Chondromyces crocatus: one gene and its partner. The protein of the gene in region 2 interacts with the protein of the main gene of each other region in a pairwise test. Links are inferred from orthologs where the notes say so. Each region holds a gene or a part of one and is shown on either strand. Other genes may lie near its edges.

The links.
Region 1: the proteins of CMC5_RS22285 (region 2) and CMC5_RS06240 interact in binary tests that used the Escherichia coli proteins (3 or more experiments, as listed by UniProt). The link is inferred for Chondromyces crocatus from one-to-one orthologs.

What each region holds. Positions count from the first base shown.
Region 1 is NZ_CP012159.1:1,663,202-1,673,826, reverse strand. Bases 4,960-7,783 are described here. They hold CMC5_RS06240 (sulfate/molybdate ABC transporter ATP-binding protein), read right to left. Parts: upstream 7,024-7,783; coding sequence 5,896-7,023; downstream 4,960-5,895. Other genes in these bases: CMC5_RS06235 (sulfate ABC transporter permease subunit), read right to left, coding at 7,029-7,783; CMC5_RS06245 (hypothetical protein), read left to right, coding at 5,118-5,873; CMC5_RS06250 (hypothetical protein), read left to right, coding at 4,960-4,968. In the rest of the region: CMC5_RS06275 (hypothetical protein), read right to left, coding at 1-217; CMC5_RS06270 (type IV pilus modification PilV family protein), read right to left, coding at 214-732; CMC5_RS47275 (GNAT family N-acetyltransferase), read right to left, coding at 1,063-1,878; CMC5_RS06260 (FHA and sigma-54 interaction domain-containing protein), read right to left, coding at 2,058-3,449; fghA (S-formylglutathione hydrolase), read right to left, coding at 3,466-4,308; more of CMC5_RS06250, read left to right, coding at 4,441-4,959; more of CMC5_RS06235, read right to left, coding at 7,784-7,853; CMC5_RS06230 (ABC transporter permease), read right to left, coding at 7,846-8,622; CMC5_RS06225 (choice-of-anchor L domain-containing protein), read right to left, coding at 8,872-10,326. UniProt on the Escherichia coli protein: Part of the ABC transporter complex CysAWTP involved in sulfate/thiosulfate import. Responsible for energy coupling to the transport system.
Region 2 is NZ_CP012159.1:6,086,376-6,097,109, forward strand. Bases 4,900-7,832 are described here. They hold CMC5_RS22285 (glutamate-5-semialdehyde dehydrogenase), read left to right. Parts: upstream 4,900-5,707; coding sequence 5,708-6,958; downstream 6,959-7,832. Other genes in these bases: CMC5_RS22275 (hypothetical protein), read right to left, coding at 4,901-5,170; CMC5_RS47740 (hypothetical protein), read right to left, coding at 5,167-5,454; rsfS (ribosome silencing factor), read left to right, coding at 7,052-7,832. Outside these bases: CMC5_RS22250 (hypothetical protein), read left to right, coding at 1-133; CMC5_RS22255 (serine/threonine protein kinase), read left to right, coding at 385-2,109; CMC5_RS22260 (hypothetical protein), read left to right, coding at 2,102-2,713; CMC5_RS22265 (PEGA domain-containing protein), read right to left, coding at 2,820-3,140; guaA (glutamine-hydrolyzing GMP synthase), read right to left, coding at 3,149-4,747; more of rsfS, read left to right, coding at 7,833-8,212; CMC5_RS22295 (23S rRNA (pseudouridine(1915)-N(3))-methyltransferase RlmH), read left to right, coding at 8,220-8,657; CMC5_RS22300 (TVP38/TMEM64 family protein), read left to right, coding at 8,734-9,459; CMC5_RS48610 (cytochrome c family protein), read left to right, coding at 10,478-10,734. UniProt on the Escherichia coli protein: Catalyzes the NADPH-dependent reduction of L-glutamate 5-phosphate into L-glutamate 5-semialdehyde and phosphate. The product spontaneously undergoes cyclization to form 1-pyrroline-5-carboxylate.

The DNA of each region.
Region 1 (10,625 bases), 4.4 Mb from region 2 along the record:
CAGCGCGCTGCACGTCCGCCACGAGACGGGCAAGTCCCAGTGTGGCCGCCACGCGGGTGGAGGCCATGCGCGCATCTTCCCTGAGCAACCGCGAGACACCGCGAGAGAGGAGCAGCGCTGCGGCAGCGATCGCGAGCCCGGCGGAGAGCGCGACGAGCACTTCGACCAGCGTGAACGCGCGGCCCGGGCGTGAGGGGCGCGCCACCGACGCGCTCATCGCGCTTCACCTGGCGGGAGTCCGAGCACGCCGGCCACGAGGTAGATGGCGCCAAAGCGGCCAGGATCGGCGTCGACGACGGCAGGATCCACGCCGCAATCCATGGGCTGAAGCGCGCGCTCCCACACGACGCGGATCTCGGCGCGCACCAGCTCGGGCCACAGGGGGCCGAGCCGAGTGAGGCGGACATGGGTGCAGAAGACCGGGAGCGCGTCGTCTCCGTCGATCACGTCGAGACCCATGCGATCGGCCACCGGTGCATCGGTTGGACCTGGGGCAGGGGCATGGTGTTCGCCGGGACTCCACTCGACAGCGCGAAGCCACAGGGTGCCATCGAGGCCGGCGAGGCCATGAGCGCCCCATCGCAGGCCATCCACATGAAGACGCTCGGCCCAGCTCGAGGCCACGGCGCTCGCGACGGCCAGCGTGTTCGCACGTGCCCCGGAGCGAGAGACCACCTTCTCGAGCGCGATCGCTCCCGCTGCACCGATGCTCAGAACACCCAGCGCCGCCATCACCTCGACGAACGATGTGCCTCGTCGGGTGGCTCTCGGATGGGGACTCGCGCATGCATCTGCTGGGCACCGTCCACCAGGGTGACGGCCCAGGCCGTGGAGTTCGTGGCTCACCTCTCAGGTCACAGCAACGCTCGTGCCCATGCCCACGCCAGGTTCACGACGATCGATGCTCGCGAAATCCACCACGTAGCTCGTCCCCCGCGCCGAGCAGCGCGCAACGACGTTCACCTCCCCGCAATCACTGCACGGCAGCGCGGAGGCGTCGGCTCAGGAGCGATGCCGGCGGATGCGCTGGACCTGGGGGCGAGGCACCATCGGAGCCTCGCCTCAAGGGCAACGCTCGAACTCGAGCAGCTCGCCGACGAGATCCCCTTCACGGGAACCGACCACGCAGAAACCGCACTTCTCGAGCACGCGTCGCGAGGCCGTGTGCCAGGTGGGGGTCGTGGCTTTCACCAGGCGGACGCCGGGCTGCTGCAGAGCCCAGAGCACCGATGCCTCGGTCGCCTCGGTCGCAAAGCCTTGCTGCTGCGACTCGTGCTCCACGCCGTACGCGACTTCGACCGATCCATCCTCATCAGGGGCACCGTGAAACACCACGCTGCCGATCACCCGACGTGCTCCCTCGCGGGAGATCATCACCCGGTCTCCCCAGAGCCGAACCAGCGGCGCCGCTCGGATGAGATCGAGAGACGCGGAGAAAGCGCGCTCGATCAACGCAGGGCCGGGCCACTCCGTCGGCATGCGGGCCGCCAGGATCGCCTCGACATCATCGCGACGACCACGCATCACGGCCTCGACCAGCGGGACGGTGATCGGCACGAGTTCGAGACGCGGGGTGAAGATGGACGGATGTGGCACGCACTTCGGATCGTACCATGATCGGCGGGGAGAATGCGGGAGCGGTGAAGCGCCGTGATGGCAAAAGCTGCCCTTCCAACCAGCGGAAGGGATGATCGACGCGGCAGCACGAGGCAGCAGGCGGTAGCAGGCGGCAGCCAGCGTCTGCGTGGTCTGCTCGAAAACAACGCATCGAACGCCGATATCCTTGCAATTACGAAAACTTCCTGCCCCCGAACGCTCGAGCTTCGTGTCGCCGTCCGCTCGACCTTCTGCGCATCGCGTCGTGCGCGTCGACGTCACGCGACCGCGAAAAGTCATCGCCGCCTCACGGACTCGTGGCCGAGGCGGAGGCAGGAGGCGAATCCATGGTGCTCCCGGGAGAGAAGGCCGGACTACAAGTCGAGCGTCCCAGCGAGGCGACGCGCCTGCCGAGCGCTGAGGCCGAGGGACAGCGCCATCTGATGAGCGGCGCGGCTCCTTCAGCCTTCGCGATCCAGTCGATAGCGCTCCAGGAGTTGCCGCAGAAGCTGCTCTGAAATGCCCATTTTTGCGGCAGCGATGAAGGCATTCCCGCCAGCATCCCGCCACTTGGCGGTGACGTAGCGTCTCTCGAAGGCTTCCAGCACGAGCTCACGTGCCTGCTGCAAGGGCAGCGCGAGCAGCCTGTCGACCGAGGGCTCGCTCGAAGGCTTCCCTGCAGGCACGACGGCCGCCGCGCCGTCGTCTGCCGTGGGGTTGGCCTGCTCTTCCGAGATCGCCGTTGCGATCTCCTCGGGCAGGAACACCAGACGCACCACCATGTTCTGCAGCTCTCGCACATTGCCCGGCCAGGCATGCGCGGCGAGCAGATCGAGCGCCGTCGGCGGAAGGTCGGAGAGCTTGCGCGAGGGGGTCTGGGCCGCAAGAAAACGCTCCGCGAGCATCGGGATGTCATCCTTGCGATCGCGTAGCGGCGGCACGCTCATCTCCAGCTCGGCGAGGAGATAGTAAAGGTCGCTCCGGAACGTGCCTTCGTCGACCTGGGCTTTGAGGTTGCGACGCGTGGCCGCGATGACGCGCGCCTCGAAAGGGAGCCCCTCGCTGTCGCTGGAGGGCTCCAGCCGCCTCGACTCGAGCACACGCAGCAGCCTGGCCTGGAGGTCCGGTGAGAGGTCCCCGACGTCTTCGAGGAGCAAGGTGCCGCTGCGCGCACGCATCAACGCGCCGTCCTGCCCTGCGAGCATGGCGCCTTCCGCTCTCGTCCCCGCGTGACTCTGGCTGGAGGCCTGACCGAAGAGGTCGCGCTCGACATGCCTGGGCGGTCGGCCACTGATCTCGACGGCCACGAAGGCCTCGTTCCGCTGCACACCGCCCTCATGGAGAGCGCGCGCGAGGAGCTTCTTGCCCGTCCCCAGCTCGCCCGTGAGAAGCACGGCGTCGCCGACTGCGGAGGCACGCTCCAGGCGCGCGAAGAGGGAGCGCATCACCTGAGATTGACCGACGGCGTCACCGAACGAGGTGCTCCGTGACAACGGCAGAAAGGTGGGGGGCGACGACATGACCACGGAGAGCCGCGTCGTGCCGATCCGGATCGTTGCGCCCACGGGCAAGATCGCCTCGACGATCCTGATCTCACCGACGAACGTCCCGTTCTTGCTCCCGAGATCACGAAGGGTGATCCCGCGTGAGGACAGCACGAACTCGCAATGTCGTCGGGAGACTGCCGGATCGCGCACGGTGAGGCCGCACTCTGCGCTGCTCCCCACCGCGAGAGGTGCAGCCCCCAGAGCGGCCGTCTCTTTTCCTCCCAGAGGGGAGGTCGCCGTGACCCGCACCGTGGGGATCTGGATCCCGTCCTCGGGAGAGACGGCTTCGGAAGGAAGGAGTCTCATCAGGAACTATGCAACGTTACTTGCTCAGAGCCGCCGCGTGGTGCTCCAGGTGGTCACCGATGAACGTGGCGATGGTGTAGTAGCTGTGATCGTAGCCCGGCTGCATCCGGAGCGTGAGCGGGTGGCCCACTTCCTCGCAGGCGCGGCGGAAGATCTCGGGCTTCAGCTCCCGCTCCAGGAACTGATCCTTGTCGCCGACGTCCACGAGGAGGGGCAGCCGCTCCTTGGCCACACGAACGAGCTGGCTGGCATCGAACTCGGCCCAGGCGCCCTGATCCTCGCCCAGGTAGGCACGGAAGGCCTTCTGACCCCAGGGCACCTGCGACGGCGCCGTGATGGGCGCGACGGCCGAGACGGCGCGGTAGCGGCCGGGGTTCCGCAGCGCGATCACCAGGGCGCCATGGCCACCCATGGAGTGACCCAGGATGCTGCGCCGCTCTGCCGCCGGGAAATGAGCTTCGATCAGGCCCGGTAGCTCACTCACCACGTAGTCGTACATCCGGTACTGACGGGCCCAGGGCTCCTGGGTCGCGTTGAGGTAGAAGCCTGCCCCGCAGCCGAGATCGAAGGCGTCGTCATCGGGCACCCCCTCGCCACGCGGGCTGGTATCGGGGGCGACCAGGATGAGGCCGAGCCGGGCTGCATGCGCTTGCGCTCCAGCCTTGGTGATGAAGTTCTGTTCGGTGCATGTCAGGCCGCTCAGCCAGTACACGACCGGGCAGGGCCCGGAGGCGGCCTGGGGAGGGAGATAGACGCCGAAATTCATCGAGCAGCCGAGGACGGACGAGTCGTGGCGAAAGACCTGCTGCTCACCGCCGAAACTGCGGTTGCTGGACACGAGGGTGGGAGAGGAAGGCATCACTTCGCTGCATAGCACGACCTCCCTGGTGGTCGTCGTGAGCACACCGACCAAGGGTTGGATCTCCGATGATCCAACCGCGATATCGGCTCCGATCGCTGGCCTCGCGACCCGTGTTACGCTGGGGTCTCCATGCTTACCCTGCTGCCCCGTGTCCCTTCACGCTCATCTGGATGGGTCCCTGCCCTCGCCGCGCTGGCCCTCGCTTCGACCGGATGTTCCATCATCAGCGGCGATCACGAGACGGAGACGCGATTTCCGGTCAGACCGGGAGGTTCCACGACGTTCGCTGGCTGGAGCGAGATCACCATCACCGAGAACCCCCATCAGGTGAGCGCCGCCGAGCTGCGGTACGTACGCCTCGAAGCCGAGGATACGTCGGTGACCGACATGGGCTTCATCCGCAACATCACGGGGGACGTGAAGGTGGGCGACCAGCTCACCCGCGTCGTGCAGAAGGCGTCGATGCCGAAGGGCGAACGCATCGTGCCCCTCGACGTGGTTTACAAGGACGACATCCGACAGTTCTTTTACGAGGATCCGGAAGGCGAGGGCTGGACCATTCACATCGACTGGAAGGGAGAGATCGATCCGTCGTATCCGCTGCCTCCCGAAGGTGTGTGGGTGAAGGTGAAGGTCTCCGTTCGCATCGAGGAGTAAGCGCGACGAGGGACCCAAGCCGCGCATTCCTGGCTGGTCCATGGCTTCAGCACCCAGCGCGCCACACCGCCGCTCGGAGTAGCCCCCTGACTCGCCCGCTCGCCGACGCTCGAGAAGCGCCGATGGAGCGATGAGGAGGTCCACGCGCCATGGCCGAGATGAAGGAAAACGCCAACTCCCTTTTGTTCTCCCTGGATCAGCTCATGGGGTTGGAGCGCCAGCGGCAAGAAGAGGAAGCAGCTGCCGCTCTGCGCCGTGCGACCGCCGAAGCGACGGCACGGGCACACGCCGAAGCGCGAGCCAGGGAAGCCGAACTCGCCAGGATCCGCGCCGAAGAGGAGCGCCGCAGCCTGGAGGAGCAGCGCATGCGCGAGGAGAACGCGCGGCTCGAGGCGCTGAAGCAAGCAGAGGTCGAGCGCGCTCGGGTCGAGGTCGAACAACGCTCCAGGATGGAGGCACTGCTCCGGCAGCAGGAGCACGAACGCTCTCTGGCCCAGATGGCGCAGGACCAGCACAAGAAGCGCCTGCAGCGGCTGCTCGCCGCGAGCACCATCGGCGGGGTGCTGGTGCTGGGAGCTTCCTTCGGGGTGTACTTCGGAAAGATCAAGCCGGAGGCCGAGAAGGAGCAGGCCACTCAAGCCGCAGCGCTGGCGGCGCAAGAGGCGGAGCAGACCCGGCTGAAGCAGGAACTCGAGCAGCGCGCCGGACAGATCGCGTCACTCCAGGACCAGTACCAGCAGGCCAGGAGTGAAAAGGAGAGGCTCGAACTCCAGCGACAGATCGACGCGCTGACGTCCAGGCAAGCGCCTTCGCATCACGGGGCAGGCCCGAGGGCGGTGGTCAGCAAGCCCGATGCGCCCAAGAAAAAGTGCGACAAGGGCGATCCCATGTGCGTGGACTTCTGAGCCGAGCCCGGACCCAGAGATCTCAGATCTCGTAGTCCTGCACGAAGATCTTCGCCTGCCGGACACTGACGAGGACCCAGTCCCCCTCGGAGAGGCCGAGCTGAGCGAGACGCTCTTTGGTCACCTCGACCACGAGCGGACGTCCATCGGTGAGACGAAGCTCCAGCTTCGCGGTCCATCCGACCCGCGACATCCGCTCGATGCGCGCAGCAGCAGGGCTGATCCCCGGCCCCTCGCTGGCGTCGGAGCGCTCCTCCGCGCCCTCGTCGAGCGGCGACGCCGGCGTCGAGCCAGCCTCCTGGCGGACGCGCGCGTGCAGCTCCACGTCGTGGGGGCGGATGAAGGCACGCACGCTGGCGCCGTCTCCTGCGCCCGACGGAGCCCCCACGGAGATCCCGCCGAGGGCTGCCTGCGCGCCACGCACCTGCCCCTCGAACACGTTGATGGATCCCACGAAGCTCGCCACGAACTCGGTGGCGGGACGATCGTAGATCTCCTCCGGTGTACCGATCTGCTCGACACGACCGCGGTTCATCACGATCACCCGACTGGCGAGATCCATCGCCTCTTCCTGGTCGTGGGTGACGAAGACGCCGGTGAGTCCACGCTCCTGGTGAAGGCGGCGCAGCCACTCACGCAAGTCGAGGCGCACCTTGGCGTCGAGCGCCCCGAAGGGCTCATCGAGCAACAGCAGATCCGTTCCTGGAGCGAGAGCACGGGCCAGGGCCACGCGCTGGCGCTGCCCCCCGGACAGCTCCGTCGGATAGCGATCACCCAGGCCGTCGAGCTGCACGAGCGCGAGGAACTCGTCGACGACGCGCTGGACCTCGGCCTTCGGCCGCTTGCGGATGCTGAGGCCGAAGGCCACGTTCTCGCGGACCGTCATGTGCCGGAAGAGCGCGTACCCCTGAAATACGAAGCCGATGTCGCGATCCTGCACCCGGGTGTGGGTGGCGACCCGTCCCCTGAGGTGCACCTCCCCTTCGTCGGCAAACTCCAGCCCGGCGATGATCCGGAGCACCGTGCTCTTGCCCCCGCCGCTGGGGCCGAGCAGCGCCACCATCTCGCCACGGGCGATCTCGAACGAGACGTCGTCGAGCACCTGGGTCGCCCCAAACCGCTTCTTCAGGCCACGAACCACGATCCCCACGGCGGCTACTCCTCTACCTGGCGCGAACCAGCACGCCAGCGCTTGAGCATTTCCATGGCGCCGAGCAGCGCGAGGGAGGCGACAGCGAGCACGACGGCGACCGCATGAGCCCCGAGATCGTCGCGATCTTCGAGCGCCCGGTACACGAAGCTCGTCGCCGTCTCCGTGCGGCCGGCGATGCCCCCGGAGATGATCAGGACGGCGCCGAACTCGCCGATGCTACGAGCCGCCGTCAAGGTGATCCCGTAAGCGAGTCCCCAGCGGATCGAGGGCAGCGTCACCCGGAAGAACGTGACGAGGGCGGAGGCCCCCAGGGTATGGGCCGCGGCCTCCTGCTCCGTGCCGACCTCCTCGAGCACCGGAGCCACCTCACGGACGACGAAGGGCAACGTCACGAACGTCGTTGCCAGCGCCATCCCTGGCCACGCAAAGGCGATCTGGACGCCAAGCGCGCGCGTCACCGGCGTGAAGAGGCCCTGACGCCCGAAGAGCTCGAGCAACACGAACCCGACGATGACCGGCGAAATCGCGAACGGCACGTCCACGAGGCCATTCAGGAGCCGCCGGCCACGAAAACGGTCACGGGTCAGCACCCACGCGATTGCCGTGCCGAACACGGTGTTCACCACGACGGCCGAGAACACCATCAGCGCCGTCATCGAGAGAGCATGACGGACATCCGGCCGAGCGAAGACCTGAAAGAACGGCCCGAGCCCCTCGCTGAAGGCGCCATGGAGCAGCGCCGCAGCCGGAACCGCGACCAGCGCACAGACATAGACGACGGCAATGGCAATGAGCGCCGCACGCCCGAGCCTGACACGCCTAGGCATGCGCTGCTCGCCGGCCGAATGCATCCACGAGCAGCAGGATGGAAAATGAAATCGTAATCAAGACGAGCGCCATCGCGCTCGCCGCGAGTGGATTCCCCGACTCCACCTCACCGAAAACGAAGACCGCCGCGGTGAGGGTGCGGCGCGGGATGTTCCCTGCCACCACCACGATGGAGCCGAACTCTCCGAGAGCCCGCGAGAAGCTGAGCAAGGAGCCACTCACGATGGCAGGCGAGAGCGACGGCAAGATCACCCGACGAAATGCCGCGACGTCGCTCGCGCCCAGAATGCGAGCCGCCTCTTCCTCGGCAGGGTCGAGTTCACGCAGCACCGGCTCGACGGCGCGCACGACGAACGGAAGGGTCACGAAGAGCAGGCAGAGAAGGATCGATGCAGGCGCATACACGACGCGGAGTCCAGCGCCGTCCAGGGCGCGTCCGAGCGGCGCGGAGGGCCCCAGCAACACCACGAGCATGAGCCCTGCGACCAGCGTGGGGATGGCGAAAGGCAGGTCGATGAGCAGGTTGAGGATGCGTCGACCCGGGAACTGGTAGCGCACGAGCACGTAGGCGATGAGTGTGCCCATCACCGCGTTGATCAAGGCCATGATCGCGGCCGACTGCAGGGTCAGCAGCAACGCGCTACGGGCCACGGGGTGCCAGAGCGCGCGCGCGAGGCCTCCGAGCCCAGCAGAGAACCCGCTCCTCGCCACGATGCCCACGGGCAAGGCGACCATGAGCAACAGGTAGCAAGCCGCGGCAGCCCGCAAGCCGTACCGACCCCATGGAGCGGGAGGGCCCGGCAGGCGTCCACCACGTCGAGCCAGATGGGCGAAGGGAAAAGCCGCGCTCAGAGGCAGGGAGATTCGCGCGGGAGGAGGGCGGAGCGCAATCGGATTCAGAAACCCACATCGGAAAGGTCGAGAATGTGATTCCCGACCCTTTCCGACGAGGCGAGCGCTTTCAGCGCATCCTCACGGGGTCCCCATGTGGGGGAATTCACCCGCGGTGGACTGTGCTCAGTGGCCGCCGACGATGCCCCCATCCCCGCCGAAGTAGCAGAGGTGGAGGTACGGCCGCTGAGCGACGTTCGGGTGCTCACTGGCGCGGTAGGAGTGCAGCGCCGGAGACGCGCCTTCCTCGAGCAGGAAGCCGTGGTTGGCTTCGATCCCGTACACCCACTCGCTCACGATGGTGGTGACGTCCACAGCGTGGGCCGCGGTGCCCGACACGGTCGTGAAGGAAGCGAGCACGGCGGGATCCCAGTTGTTGTTGAGGCTCCCGGCCGTGACCGTGCTCTCGGTCCACGGCGCCAGCACCTGGTGGATGTTGATGGGGTTCTGCAGCGTCGTGTACTCCTGGAAGATGCCGAAGCTCGCCTGGGTCACGATCGCGCCCGACGGCACGAAGTTGAGGTCGAACTGCACGAGCGCCTTCTTCGGGGGGCTGGTGTTTCCGGTCCGGAGGCTCGCCAGAGCGCCCTCGTTGTAGTTCGGGGACAGCGGGTAGATCGACGCATCCTCGGCGTGGCCGAAGGTGCCGCGCTGGACCGTCACGCACACCGGCGCGCAGACGCCGCCCTCGTCGATCTCACCATTGCAGTTGTTATCGACGCCATCGCAGTACTCCGGCGCGCCGGGGTAGGTGTTGGGGTTGGCGTCGTCGCAATCGTCGCACGAGTTGATGCCGTCGCCGTCGTTGTCGATGAGAGCGCACGGGACCGTGCCGCTGCAGTCCTCACCGATGCAACCATTGAGGCCCGAGACGAATGCACCGCTGTCGAACGCCGTGTCGCCAGCGTCACAGATCACGATCTGGAGCAGGTTGTTCGTCGAGCCTCCGGCCAGCGGCGCCCGGGTATTCAAGATCCCCGTGGTCCCGTTGTACTCCGTGCCGTTCGCGGGCGTGAGGACGACGGAGCCGCTGCTGAAGAACGGCCCGTTGATGGTGATCGGCGCGCCATTGTCATCGAACGCCACCTGCGACCCGTTCAGATAGACACCGTAGACGTCATTGTAGGAGGAGCCGACCCACTCGGGGAACTCCTCGCTGCCGAACACCGAGTTGAACTGGATACCATTGAACGAGGCCGCCAGATCGAAGGTGATGGTGAGGATCGAGGCGTCGTAGCTGGTGTACCCCGGAATCAGCGCGTCGCAGAGCGGATGCCCGGGAAGGTTGTTCGCGGTCGTCGTGGTCGGCGACGAGTTCGGAGGGAGCGCGTCGATTGCTCTGCCCGTCGTGAGGAGCGTGCCATCCGCGAGGCCGAGCGGCCCGTCCGTGAAGAGGCCCGAGGCGTGAGCCGCACCCGAGTAGCTGACGGAGGTGATGCTGACGGCGCCGCCGCTCCCGAGCAGAGCGTTGGCCAGGGCCTGAGCGTTATCGGTCGGTGTGACGTTCAGCGCATGTGCGCTGCTTGCAATGGCGAGGGTGGAGATGGCGAGAGAGGCTGCGGTGAAACGACGAAGACCCATGACACGACCTCCGAGAACAAGGCACCAGAACGCCCCAAATGGCTGATTGGGATGGGCCTGCCCCGTCCGGGGAGCGGCCTGCGATGTCCTCATATCTAGTCGGGTGAGGTTCAATGTCAATCATAGGATTGAGTTCTTCGAAAGTCGCTATCGAGAAAATCCGGCCAGTATCCATCGACATCGAGTGTGGTGTCAATGCGCCCATGACGCTCGAATCCTGCTCACGGATTTTGAATCAAAGACGAATCCTTCAGGAGAACACGGCTTCATTCCGCGTGTCAACGCCGCTTCGGAGCGCG
Region 2 (10,734 bases):
GCAAGCGCAGCTGATCTGGCTGGTCCCGATCATCGGCGCTGGGCTCGTCTTTACCATCCTCCAGGAGGACGAGCGCTCCGAGAAGGAAGCGCGGCGTCTGGAGCGAGACGCTTCCGACTACACCAACAGCTAGCCGCGCGCCGAGACCGACACGAGCGGCAGGAAAGCCTCCTGCCTCGTTCCCTTCACACTGCGCATCCAGCGTCGCACCTGGCCGAGGAACGGCGAGTTCACCTCGTCTGCACCCGGGGGCTCTCTACACCATCGTAGTGCCTCGCCTGACGACGCGACCGCGTGGTGACCATCATCGCGTGTTCGTGGTCACCAACTCGTCGGTTGGTCTTCCGATTTGCCTGTGCTCTGCGCTATTGCAGGTCTGCTGGCATGGCAGACGACGTCTTCGGCATCGTCGGAACCACGCAGGCGGGCAACTTCCATATCGAGAAGGTGGTCGCTGAAGGGGGTTTTGGCGTCGTGTACCGTGCACTGCACGGCGGGTTTCGCGCGCCTGTCGCGCTGAAGTGTCTCAAGGTCTCCGAGGCGCGCACGGCGAAGGAGCGGAACCTCTTCCTGGAGAAATTCCGGGACGAGGCGCAGCTCCTCTTCCGCCTCTCGGCCTCCATCCCCGAGGTGGTGCGGCCCCTCCACATCGACGTGCTTCACCTGAAGAACGGGCAGTTCGTGCCGTTCCTCGCGATGGAGTGGCTCGAGGGAGAGGCGCTCGACAGGGCGATCGATCGGCGCCGCCTGCAAGGCGAGCCACCCATGGCGCTCCAGAAGGTGATGAAGCTGTTCAAGCCCATCGCCCACGCCATCGCCCGAGCCCACCGCTTCACGGCACCGGACGGCACGATCATCTCCGTCATCCACCGTGATCTCAAGCCGGAGAACATCTTCATCATCACCCAGGAGGGCGTGGAACGCGCGCGCATCCTGGACTTCGGCATCGCGCAGGCGCGCAACCTCGCCGAGCAAGCGGTGGGCAAGGTCACCGGCACCGACCAGCTCAACGCATTCTCTCCCGCGTACGCCGCGCCCGAACAGTGGGTCCCCAAGCGCTATGGTCAAGCTGGGCCCTGGACCGACGTCTGGGGTCTCGCCATCACCATGGCCGAGACGTTGGTCGGCCATCAGATCATCGAAGGCGAGACCCAGGCGATGATGGGCACGGCCCTCGATCCGGCGCGCAGGCCCACGCCTCGATCCGAAGGCTGCAACCTCTCGGCCGAGGTCGACGCCGTCTTCGAGCGCGCGCTCGCCGTCAACCCGCGGGATCGAACCAAGGACGTCGAGACCTTCTGGACCGAGCTGGAGCAGGCGCTCGGCTTCTCCCCGTCCTTCGGCGCGCGCCCATCGGATGACTACAGCCCCGCGTCGGTCCCCCCGGCCTCGGCCCCGGCCTCGGCGCGACCGCAGATCAAGCAGCGCACCGACGTCTGGCTGGAGATGCCCGACGAGCCCATCGGCCTCGAGCTGGACGTCGAGCCCGCTTCGCTGCGCGCCCGCGCACCCCTCAGCCATCGGCCCCCCGCGCCCGAGTTCGATCTTCCTGGCGCCGAGCTGGAGCTGCCGCAGAGCGACCCCGCCCCGAGGAGCTACCGCGTCGACGCGGCGGGCGCCTCCCTCGGCTCGCGCAGCCGCGAGCTGAGCACCCCGCCCCCCCTCGACGCCGAGCTCGACCTCGGGCCGCGCTCACGCAGGCCTTCGCTGCCGCCGCCCCCGTCGAGTCGCGCCTCGATCCCGCCCCCTTCCACCCGGCAGGGAGCCCCCTCCATCCCTCCAGGCGCGCTCCCTTCCGCCTCCGGCACCGGGGGCGCCCCGCTGGTCCCCTCGGCGAGCGCGCTCCGCCCGCCCCGAGCGCCGGTCATCCCCCAGCGCCCGCCGCCGCCGGAAGCGCCGCCCGCTCCGAGCCAGCTCCGCCGGGTCGGGGTCGGCGTCGCGTGCATCGTTCTCGCCACCGTGCTGCTCGGGATCGATCTCGTGATGCGTATCTCTGGCGACGGCCTCATGATCGGCCCGATGCGCAGCTTCTGGGTGGCCGGCGTGCTCTTCGTGGTGGGCGCAGGCATCTTCTTCTGGCGCTTGCTCGGAGATCAGGGCGATGGCTGACGTCGCCACCACCGAGACGCCCGAGCAGCGGGCCGATCAGAGCGTCGCCACGCGCTTCACCCGGCCCATGAACGCGGCCACCTCGCCCCTCGGGGTGCTGACCGATCCCCCCTTCATCGCCATCGGCACGGGCCTCGGCATCTGTGTCCTGCTCGGCGTCATCAGCTCGGGCGTGCGGGGCGTGGTGATCCCGGTCCTCATCGTCCTCTCGCTCCTTCCCATCGTCTGCGCCGTGGTGGTCAGCGTGATCCTCGCTGGAGCGCGACGCAGCGTCGTCTCCTGGCTCGCCCGCCAGCCGTTCCCGGTCGAGAACATGAACGCCGTGCTGAACGGCCTCGGCGACGAACTCGAGGTGACCTTCGCCGACACGATCCCCACCGCGGAGGCGCTGAACCTCGAGCTGGACAAGGTCCACCCCGACTCGTTCGTCACCGGCACCGTCGAGGAGACGCGCACCATCGAGATCCGCATCGGCGTGGTCGACTCGAAGCGCAACCCCTCGGCCTCGAACCACCAGCGCTACCAGCGCGTCATCGCGCTCGTGGAGCAGGTGCTCGTGCCGACCGCCGAGCGCCACCCGATCCGCTCGGTCCGCGTTCGCTGAGAGAGGCACGACGGCGAGACGCGTCGGGCGAACCTGAGCGACCCCGGCGCACCACTGCGCTCCTGGCGAACATCGCGCGCCGGGAGCGCAGACGCCGCGTGCTGCTTCAATCCGGGATCTGCCGCAGCTCCACGGTGAGCACGATCGGCCCGGCCCCGCTCTCCGCCGTCACCAGCCGATCCCACGGGAAGTACCCCGGCTTCTCCACCGTCACCCGGTGCTGACCCGGTGGCAACGCGACCCCGCGCTTCGCCACGAACCCGAGCGCCCCCAGGTACTGATCATCCACCGTCACCGACGCGTCCTGCTGCGCACCTTGCATCCGCAGCGACACCGTGTCCGGCGTGTGTGCCATGCACCCCGTGACGCCCGGCAGCAGCAGCGCTGCCACCACCCCGAAGGCGTGCCCTCTTCTCGTCCTCACCATCGACCCCATCACTCCCACTCGATCGTCGACGGCGGCTTCGACGACACATCGAGCACCACCCGGTTCACCCCGCGCACCTCGTTGATGATCCGCGCGCTGGCTCGCCCCACCAGATCGTACGGCAGCCGCGCCCAGTCCGCGGTCATCCCATCGGTCGAGTGCACCGCCCGCAGCACGATCACCTCGTCGTACGTCCGCTCGTCGCCCATCACCCCCACCGTCCGCACCGGCAGCAGCACACAGAAGCTCTGCCACAGCTCCTCGTAGAGCCCCGCCGCGCGCACCTCTTCCTCGAAGATCGCGTCCGCCTCCCGCAGCACCCGGAGCTTCTCCACCGACACCGCCCCGATGCAGCGCACCGCCATCCCTGGCCCCGGGAACGGCTGCCGGTACAGCACCTCGCGCGGCATCTTCAGCGCCTCACCTGCCGCGCGCACCTCGTCCTTGAACAGCTCGCGCAGCGGCTCCACGAGCCCGAGCTGCATCCGCTCCGGCAGCCCCCCCACGTTGTGGTGGCTCTTGATCACCGCGCTGGGCCCCTTGAAGGACACGCTCTCGATCACGTCCGGGTACAGCGTCCCCTGCACCAGCCACTTCACGCCCGGGATCTTCCGCGCCTCCTCCTCGAACACCTCGATGAACACCCGCCCGATGATCTTCCGCTTCTGCTCGGGATCGCTCACGCCGGCGAGCGCATCGAGGAAACGATCGGCCGCCTTCACGTGGATCAGGTTCAGGTGGAAGTGCTGCCGGAACATCCGCTCCACGGCGTCGCCCTCCCCCTCGCGGAGCAGCCCGTTGTCGACGAAGATGCACGTCAGCCGATCGCCCAGCGCCTCGTGGCAGAGCACCGCCGCCACCGACGAGTCCACCCCGCCGGACAGCCCCAGGATCACCCGATCCTCCGGCCCCACCTTCTCCCGCACCGCCGTCACCGCCTGCTCCACGATCGACGCTGGCGTCCAGATCGCGTGCAGCCCTGCCACATCGAACAGAAAGGCCTCGAGGATCTCCTTGCCGAACTTCGTGTGCACCACTTCGGGGTGGAACTGCAGCCCGTAGACCTTGGTCTCCTCGTTCCCGATGGCGCAGAACGCACAGTCCGGACTCGACCCCAGCGCCGTGAACCCCGGCGGGAGCGCGACGAGCTGATCCCCGTGGCTCATCCACACGCCGAGCGTGTCCCCCTCCGCGAGCCGCGCGAAGACGCCGACCGGCTTCGTCACGTGGACCGTCGCCGGCCCGTACTCGCCGCCCTCCGCGCGCTCCACCTTGCCGCCGAGCAGGTGCGCCATGAACTGCAGCCCGTAGCAGATCCCCAGCGTCGGCAGCCCCAGCTCCAGCACCTCGCGTGACGCATGGGGCGCCCCGGCCCCGTACACGCTCGCTGGCCCCCCGCTCAAGATCAGCGCACTGGGCGCGACCTCGCGGAGCTGCTCGATCGACACGTCGTAGCGGAAGATCTCGCAGTAGACCCCTGCCTCCCGCACCCGCCGGGCGATGAGCTGCGTGTACTGGGAACCGAAATCGAGGATGGCCACCATCTCCCGGTGATGGCTCGCGTCGGCGCGGCTCTCTGCGCGCGGATCCTGAGGGGCGCTGGGCATGCGTGCCGCTACCACGACCATCCGGGCCGCGCTAGGGGCGCTCGTTGATGCGGAGGGCGCAGACGCCGCAGTCCCCACCAGGGCGACAGGCAGGGCGGTCGCTCCTGTCCCCGCGGTGAACGACGCGCGCTCAGGAACCGTCGGGGCGCGCGCTCAGGAACCGTCGGGGGTCGAGGGCGCAGCGGGTGCAGCGTCGGGAGCGGGGCCTGGCTCGGGCTCCTGGCTCGGTGCTGCGGGGAGAGGAGCTGCTGGCGGAGGAGGCGCATCTCCCAGGTCGCCATCGTAGGACCTCGGCCGCTCGTACTCGGGCGGCAGCCCCCCGGGCAGCGGCTTCGGTGGCGGTGGCGGACCACAGCCCACCGCGCTCGCCGCGACGACCACCATCAGCCAGAGCCTCCACAAGCCCGTCACCGTCCGCTTCACAGCGCTGTTCCTCCCGTGGTGGGGCTCTCGATGGGCACGGGGACTGGCGACGGGGAGGGGGCCTTGGGAGACGGAGGCGGCCAGCCAGGCGCCAAGGTTCCCTCTTCCTCGACGACTTCCGCCGGCGCGGTTTCCGACCCCACACGCGACGGAATCTCGGCCCCTTGCGCACCGGGAGCCGCTTTCGGGATCGAGGTCGCGACCATCGCCTCGGCCTCTTCGATCGCCCCCTCGCCACCACACCCCGTGACCGCGAGCGAAGCGAGCACGGCGGCGATTCCCATTACCCCGAGCGTCCCCCGGCCAGGCCGTCGCCGTCCCGGCACCTCACACCGCGACAGGTTCGTCCAGCTCCGAGCGCGCTCCACCACCGCCGCACCCTACCACACGGAGTTGGCTGCCGGAGAAAGCCGAGCTAGTTTCCGCGCCGTGGAGACACCGACCTCGCAGCAACCGCTGCACCCTGCCGGGTCCGCAGCGAGCACTGCGACGACCCCTGCGGCCCAGCCTTCGAGCCCTGCCGACCTCGGCACCGAGCTGCGCGCCCTCGGCCTCCGCGCCCGCGCCGCCGCGCGTGCCCTCGTCCCCGTCGGCCGCGCCGACAAGGACCGCGCGCTCCACGCCGTGGTGCGGCGCCTCCGTGCTGCCGCTGCCGAGGGAGAGCAGGGATCCCTGCTCTCTGCCAACGCAGAGGACGTCGCCGCCGCCCGCGCGGCCGGCCTCTCCGAAGCCCTCGTCGACCGCCTCGTCCTCACGCCGGCCCGCCTCGAAGCGCTCGCGGGCGCCGTCCTCGAGATCGCCGCCCTCGAAGATCCCGTGGGCGAGATCATCGGCATGCGCCGCCGCCCGAACGGCCTGCTCATCGGCCAGGTGCGCATCCCCCTGGGCGTCATCGCGATGATCTACGAGTCACGCCCGAACGTCACCGTCGACGCCGCCGCGCTGTGCTTGAAGAGCGGCAACGCCGTCATTCTTCGCGGTGGCAAGGAAGCCGCTCGCTCCAACGCCGCCCTCGGCGACCTGGTGCGCGCCGCCGTGACCGAGGCCGGCCTCCCTGCGGACGCCGTGCAGATCCTGCCCTCCCTCGACCGCGAAGCCACCCGCCTCCTCGTCGGCATGAACGGCCTCATCGACCTCGCCATCCCCCGCGGCGGCGAAGGCCTCATCCGCTTCGTCACCGAGCACGCCCGCGTCCCCGTCATCCAGCACTACAAGGGCGTCTGCCACCTCTTCGTCGACGAAGGCGCCGACCTCGACCTCGCCCACCGCCTCGTCGAGAACGGCAAGCTCTCCCGCCCTGGCGTCTGCAACGCCCTCGAATGCCTGCTCGTCCACGAGCGCCTCGCCGCCACCCTCCTGCCGCGCCTCGCCTCCCTCGTGTCCACGCGCGGCCTGGAGATCCGCGGCGACGAGGCCACCTGCAAGCTCGTCCCTGCCGCCCGCCCCGCCACCCCGGACGACTTCGGCGCCGAGTTCCTGGCCCCCATCCTCGCCGTCCGCGTCGTCCGCGACCTCGACGACGCCCTCGACCACATCGCCCGCTACGGCTCCAACCACACCGAGGCCATCTGCACCCCCAGCTACGACCGCGCCCAGCGCTTCCTGCGCGAGGTGGACGCGAGCTGCGTCCTGGTGAACGCCTCCACCCGCTTCAACGACGGCGGAGAGCTGGGCCTCGGCGCCGAGATCGGCATTTCCACCACCAAGCTTCACGCCTATGGCCCCATGGGCCTGGAGAGCCTCACCACCCTCAAATGGATCGCGCACGGCGACGGCCAGATCCGTTGACGAACCCCGCCCATCGGCGAAGGGTTTGAACTAAGAGACGACAAGCTTCCTGCGACGGAGAGGCCCCGAGGGGCCGAGAGAAAGCGAGAGCACGTGGCGACGACGAAGAAACGGACTGGCGCGGCTGCCGGCAAGCCCGAGCGGACGACGAAGAAGGCGGGCCCCTCGGCAGGGCCGACCCGCACCGGCCCGAAGGCTGGATCCTCCCGCTCCGGCACGGGCGCTGGCTCGAAGGCCGGCTCCTCCCGGACCGGCAGCGGCGCGAGGACCGGCACCAAGAGCGCGACCAGAACGGGGACCCGCTCCACCACCGGCTCGAAGACCGGGACGACCCGCACCGAGCGCCCCAAGGCCGCTCCGGCGCGCGCTGGCGCCACGAAGGCTGGCAGGACCACCACCACCGGCGCCAAGGGGACCTCACCCGCGAAGGGCGCAGCGAAGCGCCCCTCGGCCTCCAAGGCCTCCACCCCCCGGCTGAAATCCTCGCACGCGGGCCGGACGCGATCCGAGGAGAGCCCCCGCGCCTCGGCCGCCGAACGCCGCCCGGCGTCGGGCCGCAGCACCTCCGCTTCCCGCGCCCCTGCACGGCGTGGTGCTGCCGAGGAGCGCGCCGAGACCCCCCCCGTTCGCATCCGCCGGAGCGCCGAGAAGCCGCTCTCGCCCAGCGAACAGATCCCGCTCGCGAACTTCGAGAACGAGGGCGGACCGCCGGCACCCCAGCCCGAGCGCGCTGCCTCCCTGGAAGGCGCCGTCTCCGCCCCCGACTTCTCGGCCCCCCCGCCCTCCAGGGGCAAGTCGGGCCGAACGCCGCTGGCGGCGCCGAAGCGCGCTGGCAAGCGCGTCTCGGCCGCTCCTCCTGCGGCGCAAGCCTCCAGCGAGGCCCGCGAGCTCGCCCTCGCCCTCGCCGCCGCCGGCCTCGACAAGAAGGCCATCGGCGTCGAGATCCTCGAGGTCGCCGGTCGCGTCGACTACGCCGACTTCCTGGTGATCATGACCGGCCGCTCGGACCGCCACGTCCACGCCATCGCCGTCGGCCTCGAAGCCGCCCTGCGCGAGACCAAGCAGATGGCGCCCCTCTCCATGGAGGGCCTCACCGCCGCCACCTGGGTGCTCATCGACTTCGGCGACGTCGTCGTCCACGTCTTCCAGGAAGACACCCGCCGCGTCTACGACATCGAAGGCCTCTGGATGGACGCCAGCCGCGTCCCCGTCCCTGGCGGCGACGCCGAGGGCTCGGCCCACCGCCCCTTCTGACCCACCCGTGCGTCTCGTCATCGTCGCCGTCGGCCGCGTGAAGGATCGCCCCCTTCGCGCGGCCCTCGACGAGTACTTCGGCCGCGTCCGCCGCTACGTTGCCTGCGACGAAGTGGAGATCCCCGACGGCCCCCTCCCCAAGGTCGCCCAGGCCATGACCCGGGCCACCGCTGGCGCCAACGTCATCGCCCTCGAAGTCGGCGGCCGCGCCCTCCCCAGCGAAGCCTTCGCCAGCTCCATCGAGCGCTGGGGCTCCCGCGGCAAAGGCGTCGTCGCCTTCCTCATCGGCGGCGCCGACGGCCTCCCGCCCGAGGTGAGTGCCGCCGCCGACGACCGCTGGAGCCTCTCCACGCTCACCTTCCCGCACCGGCTCGCGCGCCTGGTGCTCGTCGAGCAGCTCTACCGCGCCATGACCATCCTTCGGGGCGAGCCGTACGGCCATTGAATCGCGCGCTCACGGATCAGCACAATCGCTCCCCAGCCCGCTTGCGCCATCGCCCTCCCGACTCAACACCGGAGAGGTGAACGCCACGCCCGCGGGCGCCCCGCTCCCTGCCGTCCCCACCGCCCTGGCTGGCGCGACCGAGCCGACCACGACCCTGGACGTCCTGGCTGCCCCCGAGCCGACCCCTGAGCCCGGGACGAGCGAAGCGCCCCTCCCAGCGCCTCGCCCCTCGAAACAAGCCGCCGCCCGACGGCTCCTCTTCGCCGCCCTCCTCCTGGTCGCCCTCAGCGCCCTCTTCTGGCTGACCCCCCTCTCGACCTGGCTGGAGCCTGCGCGCTTGCTGGAGGCCGGAAACCGCTTCCGCGAGAGCCCGCTGACCCCCGTCGTCCTCGTCGCAGCGTTCGCCGTGCTCTCCTCCGTCCTGTTCCCGATCAACGGCTTGATCGCCGTGACCGGCCTGGCATTCGGCCCCTGGGTCGGCGCGACCTACGCCCTCATCGCGACCCTGACCGCAGCGACGGTGCAGTTCGTCGCAGGCTCCCGCCTCGGCGCCGATGCCGTCGCGCGCCTTGCTGGACCGCGTGCCGCGCGGGTGCGCAGCCACCTCATGCGACGCGGCATCTGGGCCGTGGCCCTGGGACACGTGCTGCCCGTGGCTCCCTTTGGCATGATGAACTTGTTGTGCGGGGCCTCCGGCATCCGCTTCCGCGACTTCATGCTGGGCACCCTGCTGACGATGGTCCCCACCGCGGTGATGGTGGCAGGACTCAGCGGACAGATCGTGCGGTGGCTGCAGGGATAGCCCTGGCTACACGGGCGCCGCTGGAAGCGAAGGGAAGAGGCCGCGTTGAAAGCGCAGCGGCGTATCGAGCCCTGAAGAGGGCAGGGGAGAGACGACGCTGAACCCAAAGACGAGGCGTGCTCTGGAATCGCAGTGACAGGCTGAATTCCGAAAAGGATAGGGACGAGGCGACCCTGCAATCGTAGCGACGGGGAGCACTCTGAAAGGGCAGGGGAGAGACGACGCTGAACCCAAAGACGAGGCGTGCTCTGGAATCGCAGTGACAGGCTGAATTCCGAAAAGGATAGGGACGAGGCGACCCTGCAATCGTAGCGACGGGGAGCACTCTGAAAGGGCAGGGGAGAGACGAAGAAAGCAAAGACGAGGTGTGCTCTGGAATCGCAGTGACAGGCTGAATTCCAAAAAGGGCAATGACGATGCGACCCTGCAATCGCCGCGACGGGGAGCGTTCTGAAAAGGGCAGGGGAGAGACGGCGCGCAATGCGCAGGGACCGGCGCTGGAAGGCCTCTGGCGCGAGCCACTGGAAGGGCCGTGACGAGAACTCTCGTTGATGCCCAGTGACGAACGCAGTGCTGGACCTTCTGTGGCCAGGTTCGGGCGGTGACGAGGGCAGAGATGTGAATCAGGGAAGGAAGCCTCTCCCCCTGTTCCAGTCCTCGACCCCGTGAACGCCTCGTCCAGGATCGTGGCGCTGCCTTCCTGGGGTGCGGCAAAGGTGTTAGCGCTGGGAGGAAGCCGTGCAGCATGTGGGCACGGCAAGGACCCGACCGCCACATGATGCGCGGACGCACCCTCTCGCTGCTGTTCCTGGCTTTCGCTGGCTGCCTCCCTGCGCTTCCAGGCTGCCTCCACGACGAAGGTTCACGAGAAGGCCCGCCTCCACCGTCAGCGCCGGCGCCCCCCGCGACCCTCGAGCCTCTTGCGACCCTCGCCCCTCTTGCGCCCTTGCCGGCTGGGTACGAGTTCGCCTCCGAGCCCGCCTCTCCTGCGCATGCACACCCGCCGTCGACGCCCTCGATGCCTCGCCCCTACCGCAAGCGCCTCGACGCCGCCGTCGCGCTGAACGCCGAGTGCGTCCTCTGCCACGAGGACGAAGCCGCTGCCTGGCGCGGCTCCCACCACCAGCGCGCCACGACCAACCCCGCCTTTCGCCACGCCTTCGCCATCGAACCCACCGCCTTTTGCCGAGGCTGCCACGCCCCCGAGGCCGATCCCGACCAGGAGCCCATCGGCGCCCTCCGCGACCTCGGCGTCGCCTGCGTCACCTGCCACGT